Regions from separate parts of the Leisingera sp. XS_AS12 genome, predicted to be linked through region 2. Evidence: riboswitches for the same ligand, from Rfam matches in the RefSeq annotation. Region 2 holds a riboswitch; each other region holds the start of a gene.

The links. A riboswitch is a leader RNA that binds a small molecule or an ion and turns the genes downstream of it on or off. The one in region 2 is predicted to bind cobalamin.
Region 1: linked by a shared signal. The riboswitch ahead of AB9K35_RS06630 (ferredoxin) and the one ahead of AB9K35_RS19775 (hypothetical protein) in region 2 are both predicted to bind cobalamin.
Region 3: linked by a shared signal. The riboswitch ahead of AB9K35_RS08665 (DUF1636 family protein) and the one ahead of AB9K35_RS19775 (hypothetical protein) in region 2 are both predicted to bind cobalamin.

Annotation. Positions count from the first base shown of each region.
Region 1 is NZ_JBGFGM010000079.1:12,767-22,631, reverse strand. It holds gene AB9K35_RS06665 (TRAP transporter large permease subunit) at 1-38, shown strand, start outside; gene AB9K35_RS06660 (helix-turn-helix domain-containing protein) at 92-1,036, opposite strand; gene AB9K35_RS06655 (TonB-dependent receptor domain-containing protein) at 1,199-3,169, shown strand; gene AB9K35_RS06650 (DUF2218 domain-containing protein) at 3,244-3,540, shown strand; gene AB9K35_RS06645 (ABC transporter ATP-binding protein) at 3,566-4,342, opposite strand; gene AB9K35_RS06640 (FecCD family ABC transporter permease) at 4,332-5,339, opposite strand; gene AB9K35_RS06635 (ABC transporter substrate-binding protein) at 5,340-6,278, opposite strand; gene AB9K35_RS06630 (ferredoxin) at 6,265-6,984, opposite strand; cobalamin riboswitch at 7,072-7,280, opposite strand; gene AB9K35_RS06625 (FAD-dependent oxidoreductase) at 7,360-8,616, opposite strand; gene AB9K35_RS06620 (ABC transporter permease) at 8,613-9,425, opposite strand; gene AB9K35_RS06615 (ABC transporter ATP-binding protein) at 9,418-9,865, opposite strand, start outside.
Region 2 is NZ_JBGFGM010000121.1:89,250-99,114, reverse strand. It holds gene AB9K35_RS19810 (ribonuclease T2) at 1-239, opposite strand, end outside; gene AB9K35_RS19805 (DUF1013 domain-containing protein) at 383-1,153, shown strand; gene AB9K35_RS19800 (response regulator) at 1,411-3,111, shown strand; gene recR (recombination mediator RecR) at 3,142-3,741, opposite strand; gene AB9K35_RS19790 (YbaB/EbfC family nucleoid-associated protein) at 3,930-4,274, opposite strand; gene AB9K35_RS19785 (DNA polymerase III subunit gamma/tau) at 4,363-6,183, opposite strand; gene AB9K35_RS19780 (protein-tyrosine phosphatase family protein) at 6,427-6,948, shown strand; gene AB9K35_RS19775 (hypothetical protein) at 7,021-7,425, opposite strand; cobalamin riboswitch at 7,539-7,756, opposite strand; gene AB9K35_RS19770 (SRPBCC family protein) at 7,896-8,363, opposite strand; gene nudC (NAD(+) diphosphatase) at 8,463-9,446, opposite strand; gene AB9K35_RS19760 (5'-nucleotidase C-terminal domain-containing protein) at 9,761-9,865, shown strand, end outside.
Region 3 is NZ_JBGFGM010000087.1:55,140-65,004, reverse strand. It holds gene cobN (cobaltochelatase subunit CobN) at 1-234, opposite strand, end outside; gene cobW (cobalamin biosynthesis protein CobW) at 396-1,430, opposite strand; gene AB9K35_RS08665 (DUF1636 family protein) at 1,434-1,841, opposite strand; cobalamin riboswitch at 1,937-2,144, opposite strand; gene cobO (cob(I)yrinic acid a,c-diamide adenosyltransferase) at 2,195-2,830, shown strand; gene glpD (glycerol-3-phosphate dehydrogenase) at 2,922-4,499, opposite strand; gene AB9K35_RS08650 (DeoR/GlpR family DNA-binding transcription regulator) at 4,492-5,277, opposite strand; gene AB9K35_RS08645 (DUF1513 domain-containing protein) at 5,418-6,497, opposite strand; gene AB9K35_RS08640 (imelysin family protein) at 6,497-7,504, opposite strand; gene AB9K35_RS08635 (di-heme oxidoredictase family protein) at 7,504-9,003, opposite strand; gene bfr (bacterioferritin) at 9,023-9,511, opposite strand; gene AB9K35_RS08625 (bacterioferritin-associated ferredoxin) at 9,459-9,752, opposite strand.

The sequences.
Region 1 (9,865 bases), on a different contig from region 2:
CCAGCTTGGCCACGTGGCTGCCTTCCGCGATCTTCTGATCGCGGCGCAGCCCGTTAAGCACGCATATTCCATGGCCGGGCTCTGAGCCCGGTCACCTTGCTGCACGTGGCGCGCGGCGCACTTGCGACGGGGCAACGCCAAAATGCCTGCGAAACGCAGTGGCAAAATTGGCCGCGGAGCTGTAGCCCGCCAGCCGTGCCGCCTGCTCAACGCTCGACTGGTCCGCCTCCAGTCTGCTGCGCGCCATTTCCAGCCGAAGCCGCCTCACATGTGTCAACGGAGCGCAGCCGTGGACGGTGTGGATCAGCCTTCGCAAACCGGACAGGCTCAGCCCGGCCTCGCGGGCCAGATCCTGAAGCGACGGCAAGGGGCCGGAGTGCCGGGCAAGCGCATCAATCCGGCGTAGCTGCATCTGCTCCCGCGCGGTAAGTCGGCAGTTCTGCTGCTGACCAGAGAGGCTGGCAAAACTTCCCGCCACCAACCCCAGCGACATCGCCTCGGCCTGCAGCCGTTCGACTGGTGTGGCAAACCCCGGTGTCCGCACCAAGGCTTCCAGCAGGCGGATATCCTCGTTGGTCGCAAGCCATTCAAAGCGCTGAAGATCCTGCCCCTGCCCTGGCAGCGTCAGCCCGTTTTCATCCAGCCACGCATGAGACATCTGGATACTGATCTTGCGCACGTAATCCTCGGGCCGCGATCGCCGCACGAACGGCTGACACTCGTCAACCGAGGTCAGCACCAGCTTGACAGGCTCCCCGGGCCGTCGCCCCAGCTTCATTGGTTTCCCTGCAAGCTCTGCGTCGGCAATTCCATCCAGAAAGCAGTGCAGGATCACCCCCGGCTTGCGATGGCTGTTCACTTCGAACTGCTGGCGTGCCGTCGCGTTCAAGGTATGCAGCCCGAAGCCCTCTCGCAGCTGAAGCGCCGTCACCACGCCGTCAAATACCCCCTGCCCCGGGCAGTCGGTCGCGCCCGACCAGTCCAGATTTCGTTCGAAATCGACTACGTTGGGAAGAGTATCTGCACGCCCGGCCATGTATGTGCTCCAGAGAGGTCATCACCCCAGTTGGCTGGGCAGCGATACTTTTACGCGTTCTGCAAAGACTTTTGAACAATACGCAAAGATGGCTGTCTGGCAGGGAACCGAAAAGCAGTCTAGCTACCCGAGTTAAATAGTCAACTACTCTAGGATAGCACCATGCCACGGATGACACTGCGTTTTTTGATGCTGGCAGGAACGGCCTTGGTCGTGCCCTTGTCGGCCTTCGGCCAAGACAGCACCCCTCTGTTGCTGGACACAATTCGCATTGAGGCGTCGGATGCACAGAGCGTATTGGGCAATGACGTGATTACCGAAGAGGAGCTGGACGCCCGCAACCCCTCCAGCACCAAGGATGTCTTTGTCGGCGAAAGCGCTGTCACCACAGGCGGCGGCGCGGCGATTGCGCAGAAGGTCTATGTGAACGGGATCGAGGAAAGCCTCTTGTCGGTCACCATCGACGGCGCGCGGCAGAACAAATCGGCCTTTCACCACACCGGCAATGTGCTGCTGGACCCCGAATTGCTGAAATCGGTCGAGATCACCAAGGGCCTGGCCCCCGCCGATGCTGGCCAAGGCGCGCTGGCGGGCTCCATCGCCTACGAAACCAAGACCGCAGGCGACCTGCTGGAAGAGGGCGAAACCTTCGGCGGCCGGGTGAAACTGGGCACCAGCGACAACGGTACCGACCTGGAAAGCGCGTTGGCCATCTTTGGCCGCCAGGGCGGATTTGAGTACCTTCTGAATGCCACCCGCCGTACCGGTAGCGACTATGAGGACGGCGACGGCAACACCGTGCTGGGCACCGGCGCTGACCTCACAGATTACGTCGGCAAGTTTGCCTATCAGTTCGACGGCGGCCACCGGTTTGAATTCGCCGCTTCGCAGACCGAGGACAACGGCCTGCGCGCAGCCCAGGCAGGTCCCGGCGGCATCCTCTTCATCCGCCCGGATTTTGCCGGGGTCGCCTCTGGCCCCAGCGTCCTGACAGAGGGGCTGTCGCGCCGGACCTCCTATACGCTGACCTATACAAATGCCCAGGCGCAGGGGATCTGGGACCCCACCATCCAGCTGAGCCACAACGAGCAGGAGATCGATGCCAGCGGCGTCTACGGCACCAACAAGAGCCTCAGCGGCACATTCAAGAACCGATTTGCCATCAGCGGCGGCTCTCTCACCGCGGGCTTCGACTTCTTTAACGAAACCGCCGAGGGCGAAGGCCGCGGGCCGGGGCCCTTCGGCAGCTCCGGGCGCGAGAAGCTGCGCAACCTGGGCGTCTTTGCTCAGGCGCGTCAGGACTTGGGGACACGGGTCTCGGTCAGCTATGGTGCTAGGTATGATGCTCAGAAGTTCACCGGTGCTGATGATGGGCCGGACGGCCCGACCAAACTCTCGGAAAGCGGCTTCAGCGCCAATGGTGCGGTCGATGTGATCCTGTCGGACAACTGGACCCTGAACGCCGGTGTGGCCTCGACCTGGGGCGGTTACGAGCTGGGCGAGGCGGCGCTGGTCAACTTTGGCACCGCCTGGAACTATGACGGCTTCACCGCGTCGCGTGCCAAGGCGGGCCGCATCGGTCTGCGCTTCGACAATGGCGCTTGGAAGGCCAGCGCAGCCGTGTTCCGCACCGATGTCGACGACATCACCGCGGTGCTGCCCACGGCCGGTGCCCGCGGAGCGACCGCCGACCTGACCAGCCAGGGCATCGATGCTTCGCTGGAATACAACTGGGGGCCCGGCTTTGCGCGGCTGAACTGGACCTATGCGGATGTGACGATGGACGGCGATGCCGTCGGCTCCACTGCCTACTACCTGGGCCGCCCGATGGGGCAGATCATCGCGCTGGAAGGCGGCTGGGCTCTGGACGACCAGTGGCAGTTCGGCGGCACCGCCGAGATCGCCCGCGAATACAGCGACGCCGCGGCGCCGTTGCCCGGCTACGAGGTGGTGAACGTCTATGCCTCCTACACGCCGCGCAGCCTCGGCAATCTGGAAGTGCGGCTCGATGTGCGCAACCTGTTTGACGAGACCTATGCCAGCCGCAGCTCCGACGGGGTGGATTCCAGTCGCGTGATCGCGCTGAATGAGCCTGGCCGCACCATCGGCCTGACCGCACGGCTGAAGTTCTGAGCCGCCGCGAAACAGTCAAGTCCCGGGGGCGGCTGCCGTCCCCCGGCCCTTCCAGCCAACGAAGGCCAGAAATCATGATCCGACAGACAGGCCGGTTTCAAACCGCCCACGCCAGCAAATACATGCGCCAGCTGTGCAAGCATTTTGCCCATAAGGTTCCGGCCGCGTGCGACAAAACAGAAGGACGCGTGCAATTCCCATTCGGCCCGGCAACCCTGCACGCCAGCGCAACCGAGCTGCAGGCCGAGATCACCGGCCCGGACAACGCCGCGTTAGAGCGGGGCCGCGCCGTGATCGACTCGCACTTGAAAACCTTTGCCTTCCGCGAAGGCTTCACACAGATGGACTGGGCGGCACCGACGGAGGGCTGACAGCTGGCCACCCGTGCCGTCTGCGTCAGGCCCGTCGCCGCTGCGACTGCTGGTGGATCGGGCCGGTGATGGACAGCACATTGCCGTGGAACTGGCCGTCCACCAGGTAATGGGTCATCAGGTTCTGCCGGTTCAGAACCTCCAGCGGGCGGCCGTGTTCGACAATGCGCCCGCCCGCCATCAGGTAGACATGATCGCAGTAGCGCACCGCCAGGTTCAGGTCATGCATCGTCATCAGCACGGTGCGGCCGCGGCGCCGGACCTCGTCCAGCAGTGCCAGCTGGTAATGCAGGTCCAGGTGGTTGGTCGGCTCGTCCAGCACATATATTTCCGGATCACAGGCCAGAAGCTGGGCGAAATAGCAGCGCTGCAGCTCGCCGCCCGACAGCTTGCCCGCGGGCTGATCCTGCTTGTCCGCAAGGCCCGCAAGCTCCAGCGCGTCCTGGCGCCGGCGGTCGAATTCGCCGTGCGGCAGCTCCAGCACCGACAGGCCGATCTCGACAATGTCACGCGGCGTCAGCCCGTCCAGCAAGCCTGCGCTCTGCACCAGCGCGCCCAGCTTGCGGGCCCATTCGTGATGGGCATGATCGCCGATTGCCCGGCCCTGCGCCCGGATCTGCCCCGCCGTCGGTGCCACCGCGCGGTAAAGACTGCGCAACAGCGTTGTCTTGCCCGCGCCGTTCGGCCCCAGCAGCCCGTGGATCTGCCCCTCGGGCACTGCCAAAGACACATCGCGCACGTAGGCAGCGCCCGCGATCTCTACCGTCAGATTGTTGATTTCCAGCGCGAACTCAGACGGCACGGCGCAGCCCTCTCAGGATGATGATGAACGGCGGCGCCGCGAACAGGGCCAGCAGTACGCCCAGCGGAAGCTCCTCCGGAGCAAGCAGCACCCGGCACAAGAGGTCAACCGCAATCAGCACCGTCGCCCCCAGCACCATGGTGATCGGCAGCAGAACCCGGTGGCGCGCGCCGACCAGCAGCCGCGCCATATGCGGCACGATGAGGCCGACAAAGCCGACGATCCCCGCCACCGCCACCGCCAGCCCGGTCAACAGCACGGTCGCCACGAAGATCATCGCCCGCAGCCGCGCGGTGCGGATGCCCAGCGCCTGTGCGCGCTCTTCTCCCAGCAGCGTTGCGTCCAGCGCATTGGCTTGGGTCAGGAACATGAGCCCCAGCGCCACCACCGCTACCGCCAGCAGCGGCACCTCCTGCCATTCTGTTCCGGCAGCGGTGCCCATCAGCCAGCCCATCGCGTTGCGGGTCGCATGCGGGTCGCCAATATAGAGGAAGAAGGCCGTCAGCGACTGGAACATCAGCGAGACGGCTACTCCCGCCAGCACCACGATCAGCGGATCCATCGGTTGCCCCCGCCGCTGGGACAACCCCATGGTCAGCGCAAAAGCGGCCGCCGCTCCGAGGAAGGCGATCAGCGGCACTCCCAGCCGGTCGGTGACCGCCGCGGGCAGCCAGATGATCGCCGCCACCGCTGCCGCCGACGCCCCCGAGGAGAGCCCCATCAGGTAGGGATCCGCCATCGGGTTGCGCAGCGCTGTCTGCATCAGCGCACCGGCCAGCGACAATCCCGCGCCGATCAGCCCGACGGCCAGCACCCGCGGGATGCGCCATTGCCACACGATCAGCGACAGGCCGCGCGGTGCGTCCTCGCTCCGGCTCAGGATCGCAAGGCGGTCCGCCCAGCCGATGTCGGCCGTGCCCCACAACACCCCGGCGACGGCTGCCAGGACCATCGCTACCAAGGCTGCCGGAAACAGAAGCGAGAAGCGGGCCTGCATTCAGCGCAACGCCGCCAGCTGCGCGTTCAGGTTTTCAACTCCGTCGGCAAAGCGCATGCCCAGCAATGTCTCGGAAAACGGCACCACCACGAAACGCCCGTTCTGCACCGCCGTCAGCTGCGACAGCACGGGATCGTTTTCCAGATACTCCCGTTTCTCCTGCGCCGAGGACCAGCCTGCCTCGATCAGCAGGATCACATCCGGGTCGGCCTCGACCACGCGTTCCCAGGCCAGATCAACCCAGGCGCCTTCGACGTCCGCACTGATGCTGGTCAACCCGGCGGTTTTGGCGACCAGTGCCGGGCCGCCGCAGCAACCGATCGAGAACGGCGTGTCGGTGCCACTGTCATAGATAAAGGCGCTGCGCCCGCCGCCCGCGGGATTGTTCTGCACCGCTTCGATGCGCGCCCTGGTCTCGGCGATCAGCGCATCCGCGCGATCCTGAACGCCGAAAATGTCGCCAATCACTTCGATGTCGCGCAGGATCGGCGCAATGGTCAGCGGCACGTCCTGAGGGTGCGCAGACCTGCACGACGCATCCACCAGATAGGTCCCCACGCCCAAGTCGTGCCACTTCTGCACCGATCCCAAATTGTCTTCCGAGAAGGCAGAGGCAAAGCCTGCGAACAGGAAGTCGGGCTCTTGGGTCAGCACGATTTCTGCAGCCGGATATTTCTCGGCCAGAACGGGGACGCTGTCGAATGCATCCCGCCACTGGTCCGGGATCTCGTCGTCGAGATAGGCGGTGCCGACCATGGCGTCCTGCAGACCGAGTGCCAGCATCACCTCGGTGGCCTGCTGGTTCAAGGTAATGGCCCGCTTCGGCGGCGTTTCGTAAGTATAGGAGCTCCCACAACTTTGAACGGTCACCGGATCGGCCTGCGCCGCACCGGCGGCCGCAACAAGGCACAGCGGCATCAGAACTCTAAGCAAATTCATGGGTTTCTCCTGATTGATGAATAAGCAGGGACTGCGGAACATCCCCCGCGCAAAGAACCCGGGCCACCAGGCTGCGCACATCCGCCAGATCGCGGACCCGGTACCAATCCCCTTTTGGATAGTGCACGATCACAGGCCCGTTGTTGCAGGGAAACAGGCAGCCGGCCGCGGTCACAAGACAGTCAGAGGCCAACTGCATGCGGCCCAACTCGGCCTTCAGCGCCGCCAACAGGTCGGGTGCATCCTTCAGATGGCAGCGCGGTCCAGTGCAGACCAGCAGGTGGTGACGATGGGGCGGAGGACTGTTCCAGCCTTTGCCCAATTCGCCGTCTGGTCTCGGTTCCACCTCCGTCAGCGGCACCTCAGCCCGCGCAACATGGCCAAGGACCGAGGTGTCAGCTTGCGGGGCCTCAGCCAGCAGAACCTTCGGGCGTGTCCCGGTCTGGCGCGCCAGCCAGGCCCCCACTGCGCCGGGCAGCCAGGCCTCTATGCTCTGCGAAAACGGGAGGCCAACCGGACGCAGTTCGATCCGCGTCGCTCCCAACGCGGTCATATCGTCCAGCGCCCGCCAAAGCCCCTCGCCGCTGGCTTCGAGCCGGACCGCCACCGCCGCACTGGGCGCCGCTGCCGCCAGCCCTTCGGCCAGGGCCTGAAAGCGGGATTGGCTGACATACGAAGCGGAGATCAGATAAATTCGGGCGTCCATGCAAGCCTCTCAAGCGGAGGCAGGCAGGCGCTGGCGCGAAGCGCTGGGGACACTGTCATCTCTTCCTCCACGGGCCCTCCGCCCGATTGGTTACGGTTTACCGATGGCAGGTCTCCTGACTTGCGGATCAAAGCGTGCCGTCCCTTCCCGGATCCGCCGGATCCAGTGGTTCTGACGGGGTACTCTCCGCTCACAGTTGCGGGGGCAGTTCTGGACTTGGGCCGCTCAGCCCGCACCAGATTCCCTTTTCATCCCATTGCCATACTCGGCCGGGAACCATCGATTTTTGTCTGCTCAAATCGGCCTGCCCTGTCAACCGCTATATGTCGCCACGCAACCAAGCCCTTCGAGCAGGGAGGATGCGTCGGAACATGATCAGGTCAGCCCCCCGAGGCGGCGCACCTGCGCGCCAACGCGCTCCCCGTCTACGGTTGCCATTGTTGCGGCGATGCCTGCGGCTTCCCCGGTGGCAAAAGCCGTCCCCATGACACGGACCGAGCCATAAGCGACAGGATCGGCCCCGATGACGCGGCCAGACACAAACAGATTGTCGAGGCCGCGCGCCCGCAGACTGTCCAGTGGAACCGAGGCGTAACCATGCCCGCCAACCGGGTGGTAGACCGGCTTGCCGGCTTCACCGTGCAACTCTGCGGGCCACGCCGCCCGGGCGATGCTGTCGGAGCGTTGCCGCCCGCAGGCGAGATCCTCGGCCGTCATCTCATACCGCGTGGCAGGGTGCCTGCTTTCACGAATGCCGATCTGCGGACCAGACTGGGCCAAGAAGCAATGCTCGAACCCCGGCACGTGATCGCGCAACATCTGCACATAGTCATTCGCCATCTCCCGCGCGCACCGCTCCGCCCGCGTAAAACTGGCGGACGTGAGGTCGGGCAGCGCCAGGTCAATGATCATCCACCACATGTCGCCAGTGCCGGGAATGCGCGTATAGATGCCGCCATCCTCGCGGCGGATCGGATAGGCGCCGGTCTTGTTGTAACGCTGGATGGCCGCCTTGATCGCCGACCTGTCAAAGGGGACCCGCGGATCCAACCCGGAAATCCGGATCGGGGCAGAGACGGCCTGCAACTGGCCGTTCATGTCGCCCTCACGCATTGTGATGCCAGACACGAGGGACAGATTGCCGTCGCCAGTCGCATCGACAAAGCCCTCAGCGATGATCCTTCGGCGGCCCTCCATCCCGGCGACGGTTACAGCCTCTATGCGGTCAGCCGTTCTGGTTGCGGCGGCGACACGAGAGTGCAGCAGCACATCAACGCCGTGATCGGCAAGCACCCGGTCGAACGCCAGCTTTGCGATCTCGGGGTTCAACAGGATGATCCAGTTGCCCGTGGTTTCGGAATTATGGGCCTCGGTATTCATTCCGCAGGCCCGCATGGCCGCCAAAACCAGATCCCCGGCCCCACCGACGGCTTTTACCGGCTCAGGCCCTTGCTGGAAAAATCCGCAGTAGGCCAGAACCTGCGACGTGGTCGCCGCGCCGCCGAGAAAGCCGTATTTTTCCACCAGGCATACCTTGCCGCCTGCGCGGGCAGCGCCGAGCGCCGCCCCGATGCCGGCAGCGCCCCCACCGGCCACGACCACATCATAATCACTCTCGGTCTTCCGGCTCATGTCCGCCAACCCAGAACGTGCTTTTCCACCAGCCCGACGGTGGTAGACAGCAGCACCCCCAGCAGCGACAGGATCGTCACCCCGGCAAACAAACGTTCAAGGTCGTACAGCGATCCGGCCTGCAGGATGTAGGCGCCGATGCCATGTTCGGCGCCCAGCATTTCCGCCGCCACCAGCAAGATGATCGCGATGGCCAAGCTGACACGCAGCCCCGACAGGATGCCGGGCATGGCACCGGGCAGCACGATCCGCAGCACCACCGTCGACCAGCGCAGGCCAAAGCTCTGGCCCATCCGGATCAGCGACCGGTCGACGTTGTCGACCGCGCCATAGGTGGCAACAACGGTAGGTGTGAAGGTGCCAAAGGCGATCAGCGCGTATTTCGACGCCTCGTCAATGCCGAACCAGATCACGAACAGCGGGAGCAGGGCGATCTTGGGGATCGGGAATATCGCCGCCACAAGGGGGACGAGCCCGGCCCGAACAAACGAAAACAGGCCAATCATCACGCCTACGGTGATACCGGCAACGGCACCGATGCTGCCGCCGACCAGAAGCCTCATCAGCGACGGGGCCAGGTTGGTCCACAAGGCGCCGGATGCGGCCAGATCCCACAATGTCAGAAATACGTCCGACGGGCGCGGCACCGTCAGCGAAGAGATAAAGCCCGCGCGCGTTCCCCATTCCAGCAAGGAAATCAGAACGATAAACACAACCAACCCCACCCAGCGGGGCGATGACGGACGGAAACCGCCGCCCCGGAATTCCACCGGGCGGACGTCTGAGGTCTCGGTTGCGCTGTCAGTCATCGATCAATTCCATATCTGCAGCCTCAGCCTCGGCGCGCATCAGCGCCCAAAGATGCTGCTGGGTGCGTTCCAGTTCAGGGTCGTTGGCGCGACGCTCTGCAAGCGGGGTGTCGATCTCGATCACCTCGTTGATAGCCCCGGGACGGCGCGACAGCACGACAACCTGATGCCCGAGGCGCACCGCCTCGGCCAGGTTGTGGGTCACATAGACCGCGGTGAAGGGCGATTTGGTCCACAGATCCACCAGATCATCCATCAGCAGTTCGCGGGTCTGGCTGTCGAGCGCCGACAGCGGCTCATCCATCAAGAGCACCGCGGGATTCACCGCCAGTGCGCGGGCGATCGCCACCCGCTGCTTCATGCCGCCGGACAGTTGCTTGGGCAGCGCCTTGCGGAAATCGCTCAGCTTGGTGCGCGCCAGAACGTCCTCGATGATCGCA
Region 2 (9,865 bases):
CAGTAGCTGGGCCAGCCGCGGTGGAATTGCGGCCACAACCCGTGCAGGGTCCAGCCATGATCGTGGCGCGGATGGCACTGGTCGGCCTTGCGGGCGTCGCCCTCCTGGGCGCACCAGTTCGGAGACCAGCTGAGCGCCAGCACGTAGTAGTCGAACTCGCCCGCAGGTTCGCCCTCGGCGGCGGCAGGGGCCGCAAGGCAGGCAAGCAGGGCAATCAGCCCGCAAAACAACTTCGGCATTGGCCTCTTTCCTTATGCGTCGATGCCGACTATATAGGGCTGAAGTTCCCCGACAACGGAAACCTGCCCCGCCAGCCGGGGACGCCATTTCAGGCGGCGGGAGAGATGTATCCGGGGATCAGGTGTTATAAGGAGATGAGCACATGGCAAAACCGTTGATGGCCAAGGCAACCGCCGTGTGGCTGGTGGACAATACCACGATCAGCTTCAAGCAGATCGCCGATTTCGTCGGCATGCACGAGCTGGAGATCCAGGGCATCGCCGACGGCGAAGTTGCAGTGGGCGTCAAGGGCTTTGACCCGATCGCCAACAACCAGCTGACCCAGGAAGAGATCGACAAGGCCGAAAACAACCCGCTGCACAAGCTGAAGCTCAAGTTCAACCCGGCAGCCGCCGGTGAGGAAAAACGCCGTGGCCCGCGCTACACGCCGCTGTCCAAGCGTCAGGACCGTCCGAACTCGATCCTGTGGCTGGTCAAGTTCCACCCGGAACTGAGCGACGGTCAGATTGCCAAGCTGGTGGGCACCACCAAGCCGACGATCCAGTCGATCCGCGAGCGCACCCACTGGAACATCGCCAACATGCAGCCGATCGACCCGGTGGCGCTGGGCCTGTGCAAACAGTCCGAGCTGGACGCCGCGGTGCAGAAGGCAGCGGCCAAGAAGGCGGCCGAAGGCGGCGTGATGAGCGACGACGAGCGCCGCAAGCTGGTCTCCACCGAACAGTCGCTGGAGATGGAAGCGGAGCCGAAGATCCCGACCGCGATCGAAGGGCTGGAGACATTCACCCTTGGTGGCGGCTCTGCCGACGAAGAGGAGAAGCCGGAGGCCGACATCCTCGACGCGGACAGCTTCTTCAACCTGCCGTCGGATGGTGATGCCGACGAGGACGAGGACGAAGATTCCCGCAGCTGAGCGCTGCGGCACGTGGCTGGGGCTGGCTGAGCCCCGTTGCGCCGCTGAAGAATCCTTAAAATGCCACGGATCCGCCCGTTCGGACCCGTGGCATTTTTTGTTAGTCTGACAGGGCAGCGCGGCCGACGGCGCGTATGCGATCCCTGCGGGGGCGACCGTGGTCACGTCGCGGTCGGGCCGGTGTCAGGGGTATTGTGTTGACTGTATCGCCAGCCGGGCACGCGTGATCGGCCTTGGGGCTGGCAGGAGTGCGAGTGATGAGTGAACCAATGGTTGCGGCGCCGGGTGGCGGCGCGGAACCGGACCCCTGGGCGCTGCTGGGCGGCAGGGCGTATTGCGAGGCGCTGGTCGAGCAGCTGTCGCGGCAGTTCGGCGCCGACTTCGTGGCCATCGGCGACCGCCGGATCGGCGCGGTCGACCGGGTGCGGTGCCTGGTCAGCCGCTTTGATGGGCTGCCGGTGGATGATCTGGACATGGAGTGCGAAGCGACCGCGGCGGGTGAGGTCCTGCGGCAGGGCCGCGTTCAGGTGACGGCGGGTGGCGTCCGGGCCCGTTTCCCGCGGGATGAGATTTGCGCCGAGGAAGGGATTCAGAGCTATGTCGGCGTGGCGCTGTGCCGCCCCGATGGTGAGGCCATGGGCCTGATCCAGGCGGCGTGGCGGCGCGCGGTCCCTGCCGACCTCTGTCAACAGGTGGCGGCCCTGATGGACGCCCATCGGCCACGGCTGGCCGCAGAAGTGGCCGCGATGCAGGTCGAGGCCGCGCTGGCGGCCCTGGCCGTCGGTTGCGACGGGGCGGGCACGGCGGAGACCTTTGGCTGGCTGGCGGAGCAGCTCCAGCGGGCCTTCAACGCGCGCGCGGCCTTCATCGCGGAGCGGCGGGAGGAGACGACCGACAGCTATCGCGTTCTGGCCTGCTGCGCCGGGGGGCTGCGGCTGCCGGTGGCGGCGGATGCGGTGGTGTCCTTTTCCGGCGCGCCTTGCGCCAGCCTGCGTGACCAGCCGGAAGCCCACGCGGCGCGCGACGTGCTGGAGGCGGGCGATTGGCAGGCCTCCTTTGCCGCGGGCGGGGCGGAGGAGATATGCGCATTGCAGAGCTATCTCGGCTTCGCGATCCGGGACGCTGAAGGCCAGATGATCGGCCATTTCGCCCTGCTGCATGACCGGAAGCTGGAGCGCGGGGGGCTCGACAATCGGCTGATCGAGGTCTTCCTCGCCCGCATCGGGCGGGACCTGCGCCGCCGCCGCGACGACCGGCGGCGCAACGAGGAGGAGCGGGCCGCGCCGGTTGCCCCCGAGGTGCGCAGCTTTGATCAGCTTGCAGGCACGGTCGCCCATGAATTCAACAACGTCCTGGCGGCCATGCAGGGGCGCACCGAGCTGGCCCTGGCCTGCCTTGGCGGCGGTCATCCGGCAGAGCGCCACGTTGAAGTGGTGGCCGAGGGGGTGCAGGCGGCGACCGGCCTTGTGCGCCAGCTGCTGTGCGCCGGGCGCGAGGGCGGGGATGCGCCGCCTGAGATCGCGACTGAGATCGCGCCTGATACCGCGCCGGGGACCGCGCCGGATCCAGCCGCCCGGGACGCAGCGCCGCCGCCGTCGATGGCGGACCGGCGGCGCATCCTGGTGGTGGACGACGAAGAAACCGTGCGCCGGGCGGTTGCTGGGCTGCTGAAGCTGCGCGGGTGCGACGTTTCCCTGGCGGATGGCTGCGACGCGGCGCTGGCGCTTCAGGGAAGCGGCGGGCCGTTCGACGGGGCGGTGATCGACATGAACATGCCCGGGCGGGGCGGCTGGGAAACCCTGTCGCAGCTGCGCGCCGCGCAGCCGGGGCTGAGTGCGGTGATGATGAGCGGCTTTGCCATTAGCGCCGCCGATGCGGGCTTTCCGGCGCTGGCGGATGTGCAGGTGCTGGACAAGCCCTTCACCAAGGAACATCTCTACCAGGCGGTGCTTGGCTGACTGGCGAGACGGCCGTCGGCGCGGCTGGGGTCAGATTTCCTTGCGGGCGCGCAGGGCGGCGGAGATGGTGCCGTCGTCAAGGTAGTCCAGCTCGCCGCCGATCGGCACGCCCTGCGCCAGCGAGGTCAGCTTGACCTTCCCCTGCAGCTGGTCGGCGATGTAATGGGCGGTGGTCTGCCCGTCGATGGTGGCGTTCAGCGCCAGGATCACCTCGGTGATGCCTTCGGTGGCCACCCGGTCGATCAGCCGCGGAATGCGCAAATCCTCGGGCCCGACCGCGTCCAGCGCCGACAGGGTGCCGCCGAGCACGTGGTAGCGGCCCTTGAACACCAGCGCGCGCTCCATCGCCCAGAGGTCGGAGACATCCTCGACCACGCAAAGTTCGCCGTTGGCGCGCTCCTCATCGGTGCAGAGCGGGCAGATCTCGGCGGTGCCGATGTTGCCGCAGTTGAGACATTCGCGCGCGGTGGCGGCGACTTCGGCCATGGTTTCGGCCAGCGGCGCCAGCAGCAGGCCGCGCTTGCGGATCAGGTGCAGAACCGCGCGGCGTGCCGAACGCGGCCCGAGGCCCGGCAGTTTGGCCATCAGGGCAATCAGGTCTTCGATGTCGCTGGTCGAGTTGCGGATCATGTGCGCGGGCCTTTGTTCTGCCTCTCATATAGGCTGATGCCGCGGGGGGAGCGCAAGGGCACGGCGGCAAAATGTTCGGCTTTTGTTTGCGCCGGGGGCGGGCCGGGGCAGGCCCGGCACGGGCGGGCCGCGGTCACGGAAAAGGCGGCCCCGTCGGGACCGCCCTTTGCAGAGGTATGGCGCCGTGTTCAGAACGGCAGCTTGATGTCCTTGGGCAGGCCCATGCTTTCGGTCAGCTTGGCCATTTCTTCCTTGGCCTTCTCCGCGGCCTTGGCTTGGGCGTCCTTGATCGCGGCCAGGATCAGGTCCTCGACCACTTCCTTGTCGTCGCCGTTGAAGATCGAGGGGTCGATGTCCAGCCCCTTGAGGTCGCCCTTGGCAGAGGCCGTGGCCTTGACCAGACCCGCGCCGGCCTCGCCGGTGACCATGAGGTTATGCAGCTCTTCCTGCATCTCGGTCATCTTGGTTTGCAGTTCCTGAGCCGATTTCATCATCTTGGCCATGTCGCCAAGACCGCCGAGGCCTTTGAGCATGTGATCTCTCCTGAGAATTCCGGTTTGCCCCGCTAGATACGGGGGCAGGGGCCATGAAACAAGGGGCAGCTTCGCCGCGCTGCCGCGGTCAGCCTTCCTCGAAGGGGTCCCACTCGTCCTCGACCTCGGGCAGGGCTTCGGCGGCCACTTCGGCGGCAAGCTCCTCGGGGGTGCGGATGCGGGTGATCTTGGCCTTCGGGAAGCTTTCCAGCACCGCCTGCACCAGCGGGTGTTCGCTGGCCTTGGCGCGCAGGGCGTTTTCGGCGGCATTCTCGCGCTCGCTGATGGTTTCACCGCCGCCCTCGCTGACGATCGAGAAGAACCAGTTGTAATGGGTCCAGGCCTTCAGCTGCTCGCTGAGGCGCTTGGTCAGGTCGCGCGGTGCATCCTCGGTGAGCTGGAAGGTGATGCGACCGGGCTGATAGGCCACCAGCCGCACGTAGCTTTTGACATATTCCAGCAGCAGGCCGTCGCGGCGGCTGCGGATCAGCTCGACGACATGTTCAAACGTCGGATAGCGGGCCAGAGCGGCATCAACCTGTGGCGCCAAAGCGGCCATGGTGCCGCCGCCGCCATGGGCCATCGGCCCGCCGCCCGGACCGCCCGGACCGGGCTCCGGCTGGCCATAGCCGACCGGGGCGCCCGAGACCGGTGCCCCCGGGGCGCTGCCCATGCCACCCATACCGGCCATCGCGCCACCGCCGGGGCCATTCGGCGGCAGGGGCGGCGGGGTGGCATCTTTCAGCTTGCGCACCAGTTCCTCGGGGGTGGGCAGGTCGGCCACATGGGTCATGCGGATCACCGCCATCTCGGCGGCCATCATCGCGTTGGGGGCGGCGGCCACTTCCTCCAGCGCCTTCAGCAGCAATTGCCACATCCGGCTGAGCACCCGCATGTGCAGGGTTTCGGCCATCGCCAGGCCGCGGGCGCGCTCGTCCGGGCTGACGGTGGGGTCCTCGGCGGCGTCGGGGGTGATCTTGACGACCGAAACCCAGTGGGTGATCTCGGCCAGGTCGCGCAGCACCGCCAGGGGATCGGCGCCTTCGGCATATTGCGCGCTGAGCTCGGTGAGGGCGCCTGCGGCGTCGCCGCGCAGGATCATGTCCATCAGGTCCAGCACCCGGCCGCGGTCGGCCAGGCCCAGCATGGCGCGGACCTGATCGGCGGTGGTCTCGCCCGCCCCGTGGGAGATCGCCTGGTCCAAGAGAGAGGTCGCATCGCGGGCCGAGCCTTCGGCGGCGCGGGTGATCAGCGCCAGCGCGTCATCGGCAATCTCGGCCCCTTCGGCGGTGGCGATCCTGCGCAACAGCGAGATCATCACCTCCGGCTCGATGCGGCGCAGATCAAAGCGCTGGCAGCGCGACAGAACGGTGACCGGCACCTTGCGGATCTCGGTGGTGGCAAAGATGAACTTCACATGCGCCGGCGGCTCCTCCAGCGTCTTCAACAGCGCGTTGAAGGCGGAGGTCGACAGCATGTGGACCTCGTCGATGATGTAGATCTTGTAGCGCGCGGAGGCGGCGCGGTACTGCACCGAGTCGATGATCTCGCGGATGTCGCCGACGCCGGTGCGGGAGGCGGCGTCCATCTCCATCACGTCGACGTGGCGGCCTTCCATGATCGCCACGCAATGTTCGCACTTGCCGCAGGGGTCGGTGGTCGGGCCGCCGGTGCCGTCGACGCCGATGCAGTTCATGCCCTTGGCGATGATCCGCGCGGTGGTGGTCTTCCCGGTGCCGCGGATGCCGGTCATGATGAAGGCCTGGGCGATGCGGTCGGCGGCAAAGGCGTTCTTCAGCGTGCGGACCATGGCGTCCTGGCCGACCAGGTCGGCAAAGGTCTCGGGCCGGTATTTGCGCGCCAGTACCTGGTATTGGGATGGGCCGCTTTCGCTGGGGGTGTCGCTCATGGTGTCTCGTGCCGGATTCGGATTGGTTATGCCGCGTATCGCGCAGGGTATTGGAGCGCGCCCGGTTCGTCCACCGCAGAAGGGCGGCGCGGGGCGGCGGAAAAACCTTTTGGGATTTGCGGCTGGCGCGGCTAGACTCGGTGGTAAGGCCCGGGTGGGATCGGGCGGGGCGCGCGCAGGCAGGGAGGCGCCATGCATTCTGACAAAACCTCTGGGGTGGCGGAGCAGCCGACGCCCGCGCCGATGGCGGCTCACGATCCCGTCAATCTGACCCTTCATGCCCTTTCGGTTGGGGGCGGTCTGCTGGCCCTGTGCAAGCTGCCGGGGAGCGGTGGCGATTATGTCGGTGATCTCGCGCAGATCAACGCGTGGAAGCCGGGGCTGGTGATCTCGATGACAACGGAGGCGGAGCAAGTCGCCGCGGGCGGTGTGCGCCTGGGCGCGGATCTGCAAAGCATGGCCTGTCGCTGGATCCATTTGCCGGTGGCGGACTTCGACACCCCGTCGAGACGGGTGGCCCTGAAATGGCCGACCGCCAGCCGCAAGGCGCGGCGCGCGCTGGCCGGAGGCGGTCGGGTGCTGGTGCATTGCAAGGGCGGCTGCGGGCGCTCTGGCATGGCGGTGCTGCGGCTGATGATCGAAGCCGGAGAGCTGCCGGCGCAGGCGCTGGCGCGACTGCGCAGCTTGCGCCCCTGCGCGGTGGAGACCCAGGCCCAGATGGAATGGGCCTATGCCGGTCGCATGCGGCTGCGGCGCCCCAGCTGAAGACGTGCAGCAGCCGGGGGCGGACCGCCAACGGCGCAGGTCGCGGGCGGGGTAGCGGGGGGGCGGAGGGCGTCAGCCGAGCGAAACCTGCGTTGCGGCTTGTGCGTGGGCGGGGTTCGGGATCGCCTCGATCAGGGCGCAGGGGCGCGCCGTTGCGGTGGTGGCAGCAAAGCCACTGTCGCCGGGGCTGAACATGGCATCGGCAAAACGGTCAAGCCCGGCCCGCGAGGTCTGGGCCTCGACACCGCAGTAGATGCGGATCCTGTCATGGCTGGCGGCGAATTGCGCCGGGCAGGACTTGGGGCAGCCGTCCAGCACGGTGTTGCCGGTGATTTCAAAATCCTCCTGCGTCAGCGGACGCGCCTGCGTCAACGCCGCCGCCAGCCGGGTGATCATGCGTTCCGCTGCCGGGCAGGGACGGCCCAGGTCGGGACAGTCGGTGGCCGTGTAGCCGTGGGTCTGGTCGCTCCAAATCATCAATGCGCCCTCCGCGCGTGGCGGGGCAGAGGGGCAGGGGGAGAAGCGGTGCCAGTCCGCCCGTCGCCGGGCAACCGCAGCCGTCAGACCCTGCCCGGACGCCCCGTCCGGGTTCGAGTTTCACATGTGATGGCAGGTCTCCTGACTTGCGGGTCGATGCTGATCCGGTCCTTCCCGGCCCGAGGGCCAGTGGATTGTCCGGGGTCGCTCGCCGCTTACAGTTGCGGGGGCAGTTGCGGACTTGTCCGGCCTGAGGCCGGACGCACCGCATTCCCTTTTCATCCCGGCCACGATCCGTCGCGGCGCGGGAACCATCCCCTTAGCGGTAGCGGCTGCTGACCCGGCGCGTCAATCGCAAATCCGCATCCGCCACCGGAGGAACGGAGCGTAAGGCGACCGCGCGGCGGCCGCAGGTCTGCCTGCAATGGTCTTGCCACGCGGGCGTCAGCCGGGGTTGTCGGGCGATGCGATCAGGCGGTGCTCTTCAGCCGCGCCTCGGTCAGGCCCGCGTAATCGGCCAGGCGCAGTTTGAAGCGACGGTTGAGGTTGTTGCGCGCCAGTTTCAGAGACTGCAGCAGCAACCGTCCGGTCAGGGTGCTTGCCTCCAGTTTCAGCCAGACCGAGAGGCGGGTGCGCTGGGGGGACAGGGCCACCAGCTCCACCTCCATGCGGCCATCCAGGCCGCTGCCACCGCCGGTGATGGTCATGCCGGTCACCGGCGAATAGTCGGCCAGGACCAGCCGGGCCTGACGCTGCTTGCCGCGGAAGGCAAAATTCAGATCCCAGGTCAGCCCCGCCTCGGGGTGGGCAGGATCGCCGGTGCGCTGCACCTCGATGCTGCGGCGCAGGGCGGAGCGTTCCATCATTTCAAAGTCGGAGATCGCCCCAAAAACGTCCGCAATGGGTGCTTCGATATCTTCGTTGCCTTTGAATTCCATGCTCGCCTGCCTGTCCCGAATGTCTGATGTGCGTGCCTGTTGTACCCCGTGCGGTGACAGGGGGGAGCGTGCCTCTCGCGCTGGACACAAATATGCGCTCTAGTCCAGCGTGTCCGCAAGCCAGTTCTTGAGCAGAAAATGCGCAATTGCGCCTTTTCGGGCCGGTTTGATCAACGGGTGTTCGCCGGCAAAGGCCGCCATCATCTCCTGGCGGCTGACCCAGAGCGCGTCTTCGATCTCGGCCGGGTCGATGGTGATGTCGCGGCTCAGCGCGGTGCCGGCGCAGCCGAACATCAGCGACATCGGAAAGGCCCAGGGCTGGGAGGCAAGGTAGCTGACCGCGCCGACCTCCACGCCGGTCTCCTCCAGCACCTCGCGCCGGACGGCGGCTTCCAGCGTCTCGCCCGGTTCGACAAAACCGGCCAGCAGCGAATACATCCCCTCGGGCCAGCCGGGCGAGCGGCCAAGGAGCACGCTGTCGCCATGGTTGATGAGCATGATGACCACCGGATCGGTGCGCGGGAAATGCGGCGCCTTGCAGGCAGGGCACAGCCGTTGCCAGCCCGCCTGCGCGATGACGCTGGGCGCGCCGCAGCAGGCGCAGAACCCGTGGCTGCGGTGCCAGGCCAGAAGCGCCTTTGCCGTGGCGGCCAATTCGGCTTCCAGCGGCGTGAGCATGGTCATGATGCGGCGCAGTTCGGCGAAGACGTGGCCCTGCGGCAGTTCCGGGTGTTGCTGTTCGCTGGCGTCGCTGAAGGCCTCGAGCGACGCTGCGTCCAGATCCGCGGGCTGCCAGTCGCCAAGGTCGCAGGCAAAGCGCGGTGCGCCTTGCGATGTCAGGCCGAGGAACAGGGCCGTGTCGCGCAGGGGGGTGACAAGCGGGTGATCGGGGGCCGTCAGGGCAAGCCCCTGTGGCGGTGCCTCTGCCTGTGGGCGCCGGGCCAGCGGTTTGCCGCGCCACAGCAGCAGCACGGCTGCATCGGCTGCGCGCCAGGCTGCGTCCAGCGCTGCAGCGTCGGTGCGCAGATGGGCGGCGCGGTTCAGCGCACCGCCACCGAAAGTCACCTGTTCTGCATGTTTCATGGCGGTCTCCCGATGCATCTTGCGGTTTCCTTGCCAGCCCGGTTGGCCGGGAGCCAGCCATGTTGCGCGATCCGGGCTTGCCTGTCACTGCAACGCAACACCGCCCGATCGGAACAAGGCGCGCGCGGGGCAAGAAGGCAGGGTGCAAAATGTCTTTGGCGGCAGAGCATGTCACGGCGGCGCTCAGAAAAATGTCGCAGCACTCAAAAGGTGCCTTTGCAAATCGTTAAAACGCTGATTCAAATGGGGCGGAGAAACACGCGGTAAAGCGTAGCCTACAGAAGCGGACCCTAAGTGCCGACACGGGAGCAGACATGACGGTTGCGGTGGACAAGCCCCCCGCCCGGACCTCCGGGCGGCTGCGCGTGCTCGCCACGACGGATCTGCACTGTCACCTGCTGGGGCACGACTATTATGCC
Region 3 (9,865 bases), on a different contig from region 2:
GCCCTCCAGCGTCTGTTCCGCGTAGACGTCGACCGACAGCGGGTGCTTCAGCGCCACCAGGTTGGCAAGGCGCAAAGTCGGCAGCTTGCCGTCCGCACGGTGCCACCCCGCCGCAAAAGCCCCGAGGTCGCTGTCGGAGAAGGACAGCACCACAAGGTCCGCAGGCGTCTGGCCGAGATCCTGCGGCGTGTCGGTCTCGTCAAGGCCGTGGCTTTCGCGGAAGACGACGTGCATGGGTCAGGCCTTTCCCGAGTGGTGCTTCAAAGCGCTGAGGGCAGCGCCCGGCCCGGCGGGGCGGGAAGCGAAGCGCCCGCCCCGTGGGGGGCCGGACGGGCGCTGCCCGGCGTGCCGCCGGGCCGAGACGCTCGAAATCTGGCACTTCGCTTCCATTGCTATCAGGCCCCCAGCTCGGCGCGGATCGCCTGTTCGTCGATGTTGTCATGCTCGGCAATGACCACCAGGGCGGTCTTGCGCGGCTGCGCCCCCCAGGGTTGGTCGTACTGGGCGCGCAAACGCTCACCCACGGCCTGAACCAACATCCGCATCGGCTTTCCCTCGACCGCGACATAGCCTTTGACGCGCAGGATGTTCCGTTCGCGGGCGAGTTTCACGATGGCATTCTGCAGCGCTTCCGGGTCGGAGACTTCGCCCATTTCGACCACGATGCTTTCAAAATCGTCATGCTCATGGTCGTGGTGGCCGTCGTGGTGGCTCGGGCGGGCATCGAGATCGTCCTCGGCCGCCGCACCGAGACCCAGGATGATGCGCGGATCGATCACGCCTTCGCTCATCGGCAGGATCGGCAGCTTGCGCGGCGCCTCGGCCTCGATCACCGCGCGGGCCTTTTCGACGCCTGCGTCGCCGGCCAGATCGGCCTTGGACAAAAGCACAATGTCGGCGCAGGAGATCTGGTCCTCGAACACCTCGGACAGCGGGGTTTCGTGGTCGAGGCTGTCATCCGCCTCGCGCTGGGCCTGCACGGCGTCCAGATCCGGCGCGAACTGGCCTTTGGCGACGGCCTCGGCATCGGCCAGCGCGATCACCCCGTCAACGGTGATGCGGGAGCGGATCGCGGGCCAGTCGAAGGCCTTCAAGAGCGGCTTGGGCAGCGCCAGACCGGAGGTTTCGATCACGATGTGATCGGGTTTTTCCGGCAGTGCCATCAGCTGTTCGATGGTGGGGATGAAGTCATCCGCCACGGTGCAGCAGATGCAGCCGTTGGCGAGCTCCATGATGTTTTCCGCCGGGCAGTTGTCGTCGGCGCAGGATTTCAGGATATCGCCGTCCACACCGGCGGTGCCGAATTCATTCACCACCACGGCAAGACGCTTGCCCTGCGGGTTCTGCATCAGGTGGCGGATCAGCGTGGTCTTGCCCGCACCCAGAAAGCCGGTGATGACGGTGACGGGGATCTTGTTGAGATCGCTCATGAATTACTCCTCAGAAGGAAAGGCGGCCGGCGGGATGCGGGCGACGGATTGTTTGCGGAAGACGGTGGGGCGCTCGCGCCAGGGCACCAGCCCGTCGGCGGTGGCGGCATAGGCGGCGGCGCCTGCAAGGATTTCGGGCACGTGCTGGTCCGGGTCCATGTCGCCGTAGATGTAGCTCCAGCGCGCCTCGCCGCCGGTCAGCGCCACAGAGCAGCCGCGCGAGCAGGCCGACAGGCATTTCACACCGCGCAGGGTGACGCCCTCGGGCATGCCCGCTTCTTTCAGGGCAGCGTGCAGGATGGCGCCGGGACGGGTGGCCTCCGGGTCGGCGCCCTCGGTGCGGCAGGTCAGGCACACGGTCAGGGTGACCGGGTCTTTCGGGGCGGCGGTGGGCGCCTGTTCGTCAGCCAAAGGCACGTCTCCTGTCGTTGCAGGCATGCGGGATGGCCGAAAAGGGGCGGCGGTCTGCCTGCCTCTCACCCGGTCGCGGAACACCCCGCCCGCCCGTTGATCTCTCACACGCTGGCAGGTCTCCCGGCTTGCGGATGCCAGGGCGTTCGCCCTGTCGGCCATCCTGCCTTCCCGGGCTGTCCCAGTGGCATGGCGGCCTCATCCGGTCACGGTCGCGGGGGCGGCTGTGCTTGGGCCGTCAGTGGCCGCTGTCACATTCCCTCTTCGCCTGCAATTGCAGGAACCAGCGAAACCCCCTTGCGCTATCGCGCCCTTCTTTGTCAAGACTTGCGCCAAACAGCTGGAGAGCCCCCATGAGCGAAAAGTCTGAAACCGGCATTTCAGAAGAAGAAGCCGCCCGTCACGCGTCCAAGATGGCCAAGAAAAAGGCCGCGCGCGACCGGATGATGAAAACCAAGGACGGCGAGAAGGGGCTGATCATTGTCCACACCGGGCCGGGCAAGGGCAAGTCCTCGTCCGGCTTTGGCATGATCATGCGCTGCATCGCCCACAAGATGCCCTGTGCCGTGGTGCAGTTCATCAAGGGCGCCTGGCAGACCGGCGAGCGCACGCTGATCGAGGAGAACTTCAGCGATCTCTGCCAGTTCTATGCGATGGGCGAGGGCTTCACTTGGGAGACCCAGGACAAGGCCCGCGACATTGCCGCCGCGCAAAAGGGCTGGGAGAAGGCCAAGGAGATGATCCTGGACGAGCGCAACACCATGGTGCTGCTGGACGAGATCAACATCGCACTGCGCTATGAATATCTGGACCTGGAAGAGGTGCTGGAGTTCCTGGTGGAGAAGAAGCCGCCGATGACCCATGTGGTGCTGACGGGGCGCAACGCCAAGGAAGAGCTGATCGAGATCGCCGATCTGGTGACCGAGATGGGCCAGATCAAGCACCCGTTCCGCGCCGGGGTGAAGGCGCAGAAGGGCGTTGAGTTTTAAGCTGAGCGCGTAGCCTGCCTTGGTGGGCGCGACTGCGCCTGCCGGAGGGGCAGGCAGGCGCAGTCCTGCGGTGCCGCCGGGCAAAACACTTTTATGCGGCGAGCTGAGCTGCCTTGCCTTGGATATAGGTATCCACCGCCGCGCGCTGGGTTTCATCCAGCCTCAGGCCCAGCTTGGTGCGCCGCCACAGGAAATCGTCGCCTGCGCGCACCCATTCGCGGGCAATCGCCCAGTCGAGCTCCCGCGCGGTGATCGTTGCGCCGAAGTCCTCGCCCAGATCTCCGGCGGTCTTGGCATCGCCCAGCACTTCCCAAGCCTCGGTGCCATAGGCGCGGATCATCCGGCCCGCCCAGTAGGGCGTCAGGAAGGGGTAGTCCGCCGCCAATTTCGCAGTCAGCTTCTCGACATCCGTCACTGCAAAATCGCCGCCGGGCAGCGCCACGCCCGCGGTCCAATCATCGGGGAGCTGCGGAAATGCCTCGCCGATCTTGGCCAGCGCCGCCTCTGCCAGCTTGCGGTAGGTGGTGATCTTGCCGCCAAAGACGTTCAGCAGCGGCGCCTGTGCCTGATCCAGCGTCAGCACATATTCGCGGGTCGCCGCGGTGGCGGAGCTGGCGCCGTTATCATACAGCGGGCGCACCCCGGAGTAGGTCCAGACAATGTCGTCCCGCGTCACCGGCTTCTCAAAGTATTCAGATGCGAAATCAGCAAGATACTGCTGCTCTTCGGGGGTGCATTCAGGGGCGGTATCGGGATCCGGGTGGTCGGCGTCGGTGGTGCCGATCAGGGTGAAATCCTGCTCGTAAGGAATGGCGAAGATGATCCGCCCGTCGGTGCCTTGGAAGAAATAGCAACGCCCGTGATCGAACAGTTTCGGCACGACGATGTGGCTGCCGCGCACCAGGCGGACGTTTTCGCGGCTGTTCTGGCCCAGTTTCTGATGCAGCACATCCGCAACCCACGGCCCGCCAGCGTTGACCAGCATCTTGGCGCGGTGCTCCTGCTCCTTGCCGCTGGCGTGATCGCGGGTGCGGATCACCCAGTGTTCGGAATGGCGTTCTGCCGACAGCACTTCGGTGCGGGTCAGGATCTGCGCACCGCGCGCCTGCGCGTCGCGGGCGTTCAGCACCACCAGCCGGGCGTCCTCGACCCAGCAGTCGGAGTACTCGAAGGCGGTCTTGAACTTGTCCTTCAGCACCTTGCCCGCCTCGTCCCGGGTCAGGTCCAGCTTGGCGGTGCCGGGCAGGATGCCGCGTTTGCCCAAGGAGTCGTACAGGAACAGCCCGAGCCGGATCAGCCAGGCCGGGCGGCGGCCTTTCATCCAGGGCATGAAGGTCGTCAGCAGTTTCGAGGTCGGTGTTTCGCTGTCAAACCGCATGTCCTTGTGAAACGGCAGCACAAAGCGCATCGGCCAGGAGATGTGCGGCATTGCCTTCAACAGCACCTCGCGCTCGATCAGCGCCTCGCGCACCAGGCGGAACTCGAAATACTCCAGGTAGCGCAGCCCCCCGTGGAACAGCTTGGTCGAGGCGGAGGAGGTGGCCCAGCCGAGATCCTTCATCTCTGCCAGCGTCACCGACAATCCGCGCCCGGCGGCATCGCGGGCAATGCCGCAGCCATTGATGCCGCCGCCGATGATGAACAGGTCTGTAACAGGGGTGTCAGTCATTTTCGCTGCTTTCGTTTTGTCCGGCGGTCAGGATACGGGTGCCTGCGGCCTGCGCGGCCTCGGCAAATTCCGCGGGTACGGGGCGGTCGGTGATTACCACGTCGAGGTCTGACAGGTCGCAGATCCGCACCGGTGCGGAGCGCTCGAACTTGCTGCCGTCGCAGACCAGAACCCGCTGACGGGCGTTTTTGAGGATGGCACGGGCCACGGACACCTCGCGCGGGTCGTGGTCCATCACCGCGCCGTCGGCATCCAGGGCCGAGGCGCCTATGACGGCGAAATCCACCTTGTAGCGGGCGATGAACGCTACCGCGTCTTCGCCGACGATGGCGCCGTCGCTTTGTCGTACCGTGCCGCCAGCCAGGATCAGATCCTTGGCCTGACCGCCCATCATCATATTGATAATGTTTATGTTGTTGGAAAGAATGGTTAGTCCGCGGTGACCCGAGAGGGCGCGGGCGACCTGCTCGGTAGACGTGCCGATGTTGAGGCTGATCGAGCAGTTGTCCGGGATCAACTCTGCAGCCAAGGTCGCCATCGCCTGTTTGCCGCCTGCGTTCAGGCGGCGGCGGTCGGCGTAGTCCTGGCTGGCAGCGGAGCTGATGCGCACGGCACCACCATGCACCCGTGACAGCGCGCCGCGCGCCGAAAGATCTCGCAAGTCCGCGCGGACGGTCTGCAAGGACACTCCAAAGCGCTGCGCCAGATCCTCGACCTCGACGCGATCTTGCTGGTTCAGCAGCGCGATGATTTCGTTTTGACGACTGGAGGCATCCATTTGCTTTCCTTTCGGGGTGATTCCTTAGCGTATCGCGCCTGAAGAGTCACGTGCCGATTTCGTTTTGCAGGACTGCTCAATTGAAACGAAAAGGCGCGCCCGATCGGGACGCGCCTTTGCTTGCTGCAATAGGAGAAATGTCAGCCGAGCGCGATCAGATGGTTGTCCCAGGCCAGATCGGTGCGTTGCAGCGGCTCACTGCCGTGTTCGGTTATGTGAAGAAATTGGCCGTTGCCGGTGCTGGCAGCAAACGCGGTCCCCAATCGAGCGATGCCGCAGACGTCCGCCATGCGTTCTTCCCGCAGAATCGCCCCGCTGTCGCTCGACATCAGCTGCACCACCCCTCCGCGGGGCGAGGTGACCGCGACCTGCGCTCCGTCCGCCGAAAAGGCGATCGATCCGCCGTATCCGTTGAGGTTCATGACCCGTGGATCACCGTCGGCCAGCAGCTTGACCGGTGCGCCGGGGCGATGCAGCCCGGCTGTCGGCACCAACTCACCCCGGTCTCCCTGCCACTGCATGGCAAAGGCCACTGTACCGTCCCGGCGCGTTGCCAAATGCCGGATCGAGTTCAGGTGCAGCTCGGGTGGGAGTTCGAGCTGCTCCAGCAGCGCGCCGTCAAAGTTCAGATAGCTGAGATTGGGGCGCATATCGGGCAGGTTCAGCTTGGCGCGGCCGCTATCGGGGTGGGTCTCGATCCCGCCGTTCGCCACCACCAGCCCCGGAGCATCGCGGCGCAGCGTGATGTCATGTGGGCCGATGCCGCCAGAGGCGAAGGCCTTCAGTCGTCTGTAGCCGGAGGCCGCATCCCAAACACCGACCATGCCACGGGCGGCATCATACTCGTTTTCGCTCGTGAACAGGAGGCGGCCATCCGGGGAAAACGTGCCGTGGCCATAAAAGTGAAAGCCCGCGGGCGGCTCCAGCCGCGCGATGGCTGTGCCGCTGCGGCAGTCGATGACATCGGCAAATCGCCCGGGGCGCCGGGCAAAGGCCACGGCCTCGGGGCGGGTCGGGTGGGCGGCGGCGGCATGGCCGCGACCGGGGAGCAGATGGCGGAACAGGATTTCGCCACTGGCCGTCATGCCAGCCAGGAAAAAACGGCCCTGCGTATCACGCCCGGCCGACAGGAATGCCGGGTTGCCGACGCTGGCCCAGCTTGCCTGCGGCGCCAGCCCGGTTGCCAGAAGTCCGGCGAGGAACCCACGACGCGACGGCATCAGTCGCCGTCCAGCGCGTTGAAGCCCGCGGCAACACCCAGCACGGGACCCAGCCGGGTCGCCACCAGTGCCCGCAGATCCTGCACATCCTGGCGCAAAGCTTCGATCCGGATGCGCCCTGCGGGATCGGCGACGCTGGCAAATGTCGGATCCTCCACTGCCTCGGCGCGATCGCGGATCTTGGCAAAACTCTGCGTGAGTTCAGCCTTCAGCGACGGGTCTGTCGCGTTGTCGGCCTCGGCGAGGGCCAGCGCCAGGGGTTCCAGCGCGTTCAGGGATACCAAGAGGTGACGCAGGCTGCGGCCGGAGCGCCGGGCCTCGGCCCGCAGGGGGCGGGGGCGGTCGAAAGTGCCCAGCGGGCGGCCGAGACGCAGATCATCCATCACCTGAAGACCGGTGTTCAACGCCTTGAACAATTCCTGGGCAATTTCCTCGTCGCTTTGATAGCGGTTGCCGGGGCTGCGCATCTCGGCTGCGTAGGTTTGCTGCCAGTCGGTCAGAATTGCTGCTGCGGTGGCGGCGATGTCGTGGCTGATCGCCCGCGTCAAGGTGCAGCGGTAGGCAGGCTGGCCAGCGGTGGAAACTTCCGGGTCGTAGAGCAGGTATTCCAGCGCATAGAAGCCGCGTGCGGCGATGGTGTAGCTGGCGAAGCTATCCGGGTCGCTGACGGTTGCGTCCTCTTTGTGGATCAGTTTGGCCAGGGCCTTGGGGGTCTTGCCGCGGCTGTCCGGCCAGAACGCCAGAGCGAACGCACGATTGTCGGTTTCGGTTGGGCCGAAGCGGTAGTGGCTGGCTGCAATCCAGCTATCAAAAGCCTCACCAAATGCCGCGCGCAGGTCTGGTGACTGCGCGTCGCACTCCTTTTGCGCGGTCTGCGCCAGCGCGGAGGAGGATTGGGCCAGGGCCTGAAAGGCGGGAAGGATGTGCTGGTCCGTGATGTGCGTGGTCAGCTCCGACGCTGCTGCTGGCGCGGCCAGCAGGGTCAGGGCAAATGCAATGGAACGCATTAAAGACTCTCCAGAAATGAAATAAGCGCGGCACGGTCGGCAGGCGGCAAGGCGACCACCTTGTCGCGAGCGGCCTCGGCCTCGCCGCCATGCCACAGGATGGCCTCCAGCAGGGTGCGGGCGCGACCGTCGTGCAGGAATGTGGCCCGGGGCGAGACTTGTTGGGTCAGGCCGATGCCCCAAAGGGGCGCCGTGCGCCACTCGCGCCCCGTCGCGCGCCCCTCGGGGCGGTTGTCGGCCAGACCCTCGCCCATGTCGTGCAGCAAAAGGTCGGAATAGGGCCAGATCAGCTGGAAGCTGTGCTCCTCCCGGTTCGCCAACCGGTGGGTGACGAATTTCGGCACGTGGCAACTGGTGCAGCCGACATCATAGAACACTTTCTTGCCGCGCAGCACATGCGGATCGTCGCTGTTGCGGCGGGCGGGCACACCGAGGTTCCGGCTGTAGAAGGTGACCAGATCCATGTTGGCCTGGTCGATCTCGGTTTCACGGGAATCATCACCCCCATGTGGCGCGGCGTGGCAAGCGGTCTGCTGCGCGGTGCAGTCGCCGGCATGGGCCGGAAACAGCGGTGTCGAGATGCCGATATCGCCAGAGAATGCCGCGGCGGATTGTTCGTGCACCGTGGCCATCCCGGCCTTCAGTCCAAAGCGGCCCAGCATGATGCGATCGAATTCGGTCGACCAGACCAGATTGGCGCGCCCGGAGATGCCATCCCCATCGGCGTCTTCCTCATCCGCATGGGCGAAGATGTCGGCAGCGGGGATCGCTTCCAGCAGCCCGAGGCCGATCATCGGCGGCGCCACCCTGGGCGACAGCATGGCGCCCTCGGCCAGAGGGCCGTAGCCCAGATTGCTGGCCGTGTAGGTCGGGCGCCGCAGCCGGGCGGTCTCGCCGCCGTTCAAGGAGACCTCGAATTGCTCGTATTCCACCTTGAGACGGTACTCGGGCGGCACCCCGGGCGCAGAGAAATCCTGTAACTGGTGGCCGTAAACGGGGTCCGGGGCGGTGCCGATATAGTCATGCACCGCCTGCATCTGTGGGGGCACTGGGCCGGGGACCGAGACCCGCAGGAACATCGTGCTTGAGGCATAGTCCGGGCTTTCCGGCACATGGCCGCGGCCATCCTTCACGTGGCAGCGCTGGCAGGCGCGTGCATTGTACAGCGGTCCCAGGCCGTCGGAGGCCAGCGTGGAGGCGGGGGAAAACACCCAGATCTTCTTGAACAACCCGTTGCCCAATTTGAATTCCAGTTCCTGCTCGAAGCTGAGATTGGCGGAATGCTGGGAGAAGGCCTCGTCATCGCGCCGGGCGCGGACGGTTGCGGCCCCGGCGGGGAGATCCTCGAACTGTTCGGGCTGGGTGAAATCCGTCGGTGGCAACAGGACCGCGTCGATGCGGGCGCGTTCGGCCTGTGTGCGGGGCAGGGGGGTAAGGTGCGGCTCCTCCTGGAACTGGCTGGCCAGATCAAGCGCCGCGAGGGGGCTGGCCGCTGCCATTGCAGCGGCCAGTGCGAGGTTAGTCTTCGACTTCTTCCATCTTGGTTGCGTTGAGCTGGGCATAGTTTTCCGCACCGATCCGGTCGTGCAGCTCAAGCTGCGTTTCGAGGAAGTCGATATGGCCTTCCTCGTCGGCCATCAATTCCTCGAACAGTTTCATGGTTACATAGTCGCCCGCGTCGTGGCAGGCCTCGCGGGCTTCCTTGTAGAGCGCGCGTGCCTCGATCTCCGCGGCAAGGTCGCATTCCAGGGTTTCCTTGGGGGTCTGGCCGATCCGCAGCGGGTCCAGTTTTTGCAGGTTGGGGTGCCCGCCCAGAAACAGGATCCGCTCGATCAGCTTGTCCGCGTGTTCCATTTCCTCGATGGATTCTTCGCGGCTCTTCTTGGCCATGCTGCCCAGGCCCCAGTCGTCCTGCATCCGGTAATGCAGCCAGTACTGGCTGACGGCGGTCAGCTCATGGCGCAGCGCCTTGTTGAGATAATCGATGACCTTGGGGTCGCCCTGCATGATCTTTCTCCCGATGTGTTGCCTCGCGCAAATTCGCTAACTGCGCAGGTACTTCCAGCTTACTGCTGGAACGCATGGTGTCGAGGAAAAGCGGCATGCACCCACCGCAATCGGCGGTTTTTCCCAATGCGTGATAGATCTTCCCAGGGGTGATAATGGTCTGGGGATCGGCCTTGCGCATCCAGTTGATCGCAGCGCGAATGTCGTGATCGCTGATATGGGTGCAGTGGCAAATGATCATGCTGCTCACCTTTGTTCCGGGTGGCCGGGGGGGATGATTCCGTCTCCGTTTTTTCCGATTAAAACAGTCGGAATACAAGTGTTAATCAGAGTGATTTACTCGGTTATCGCTTG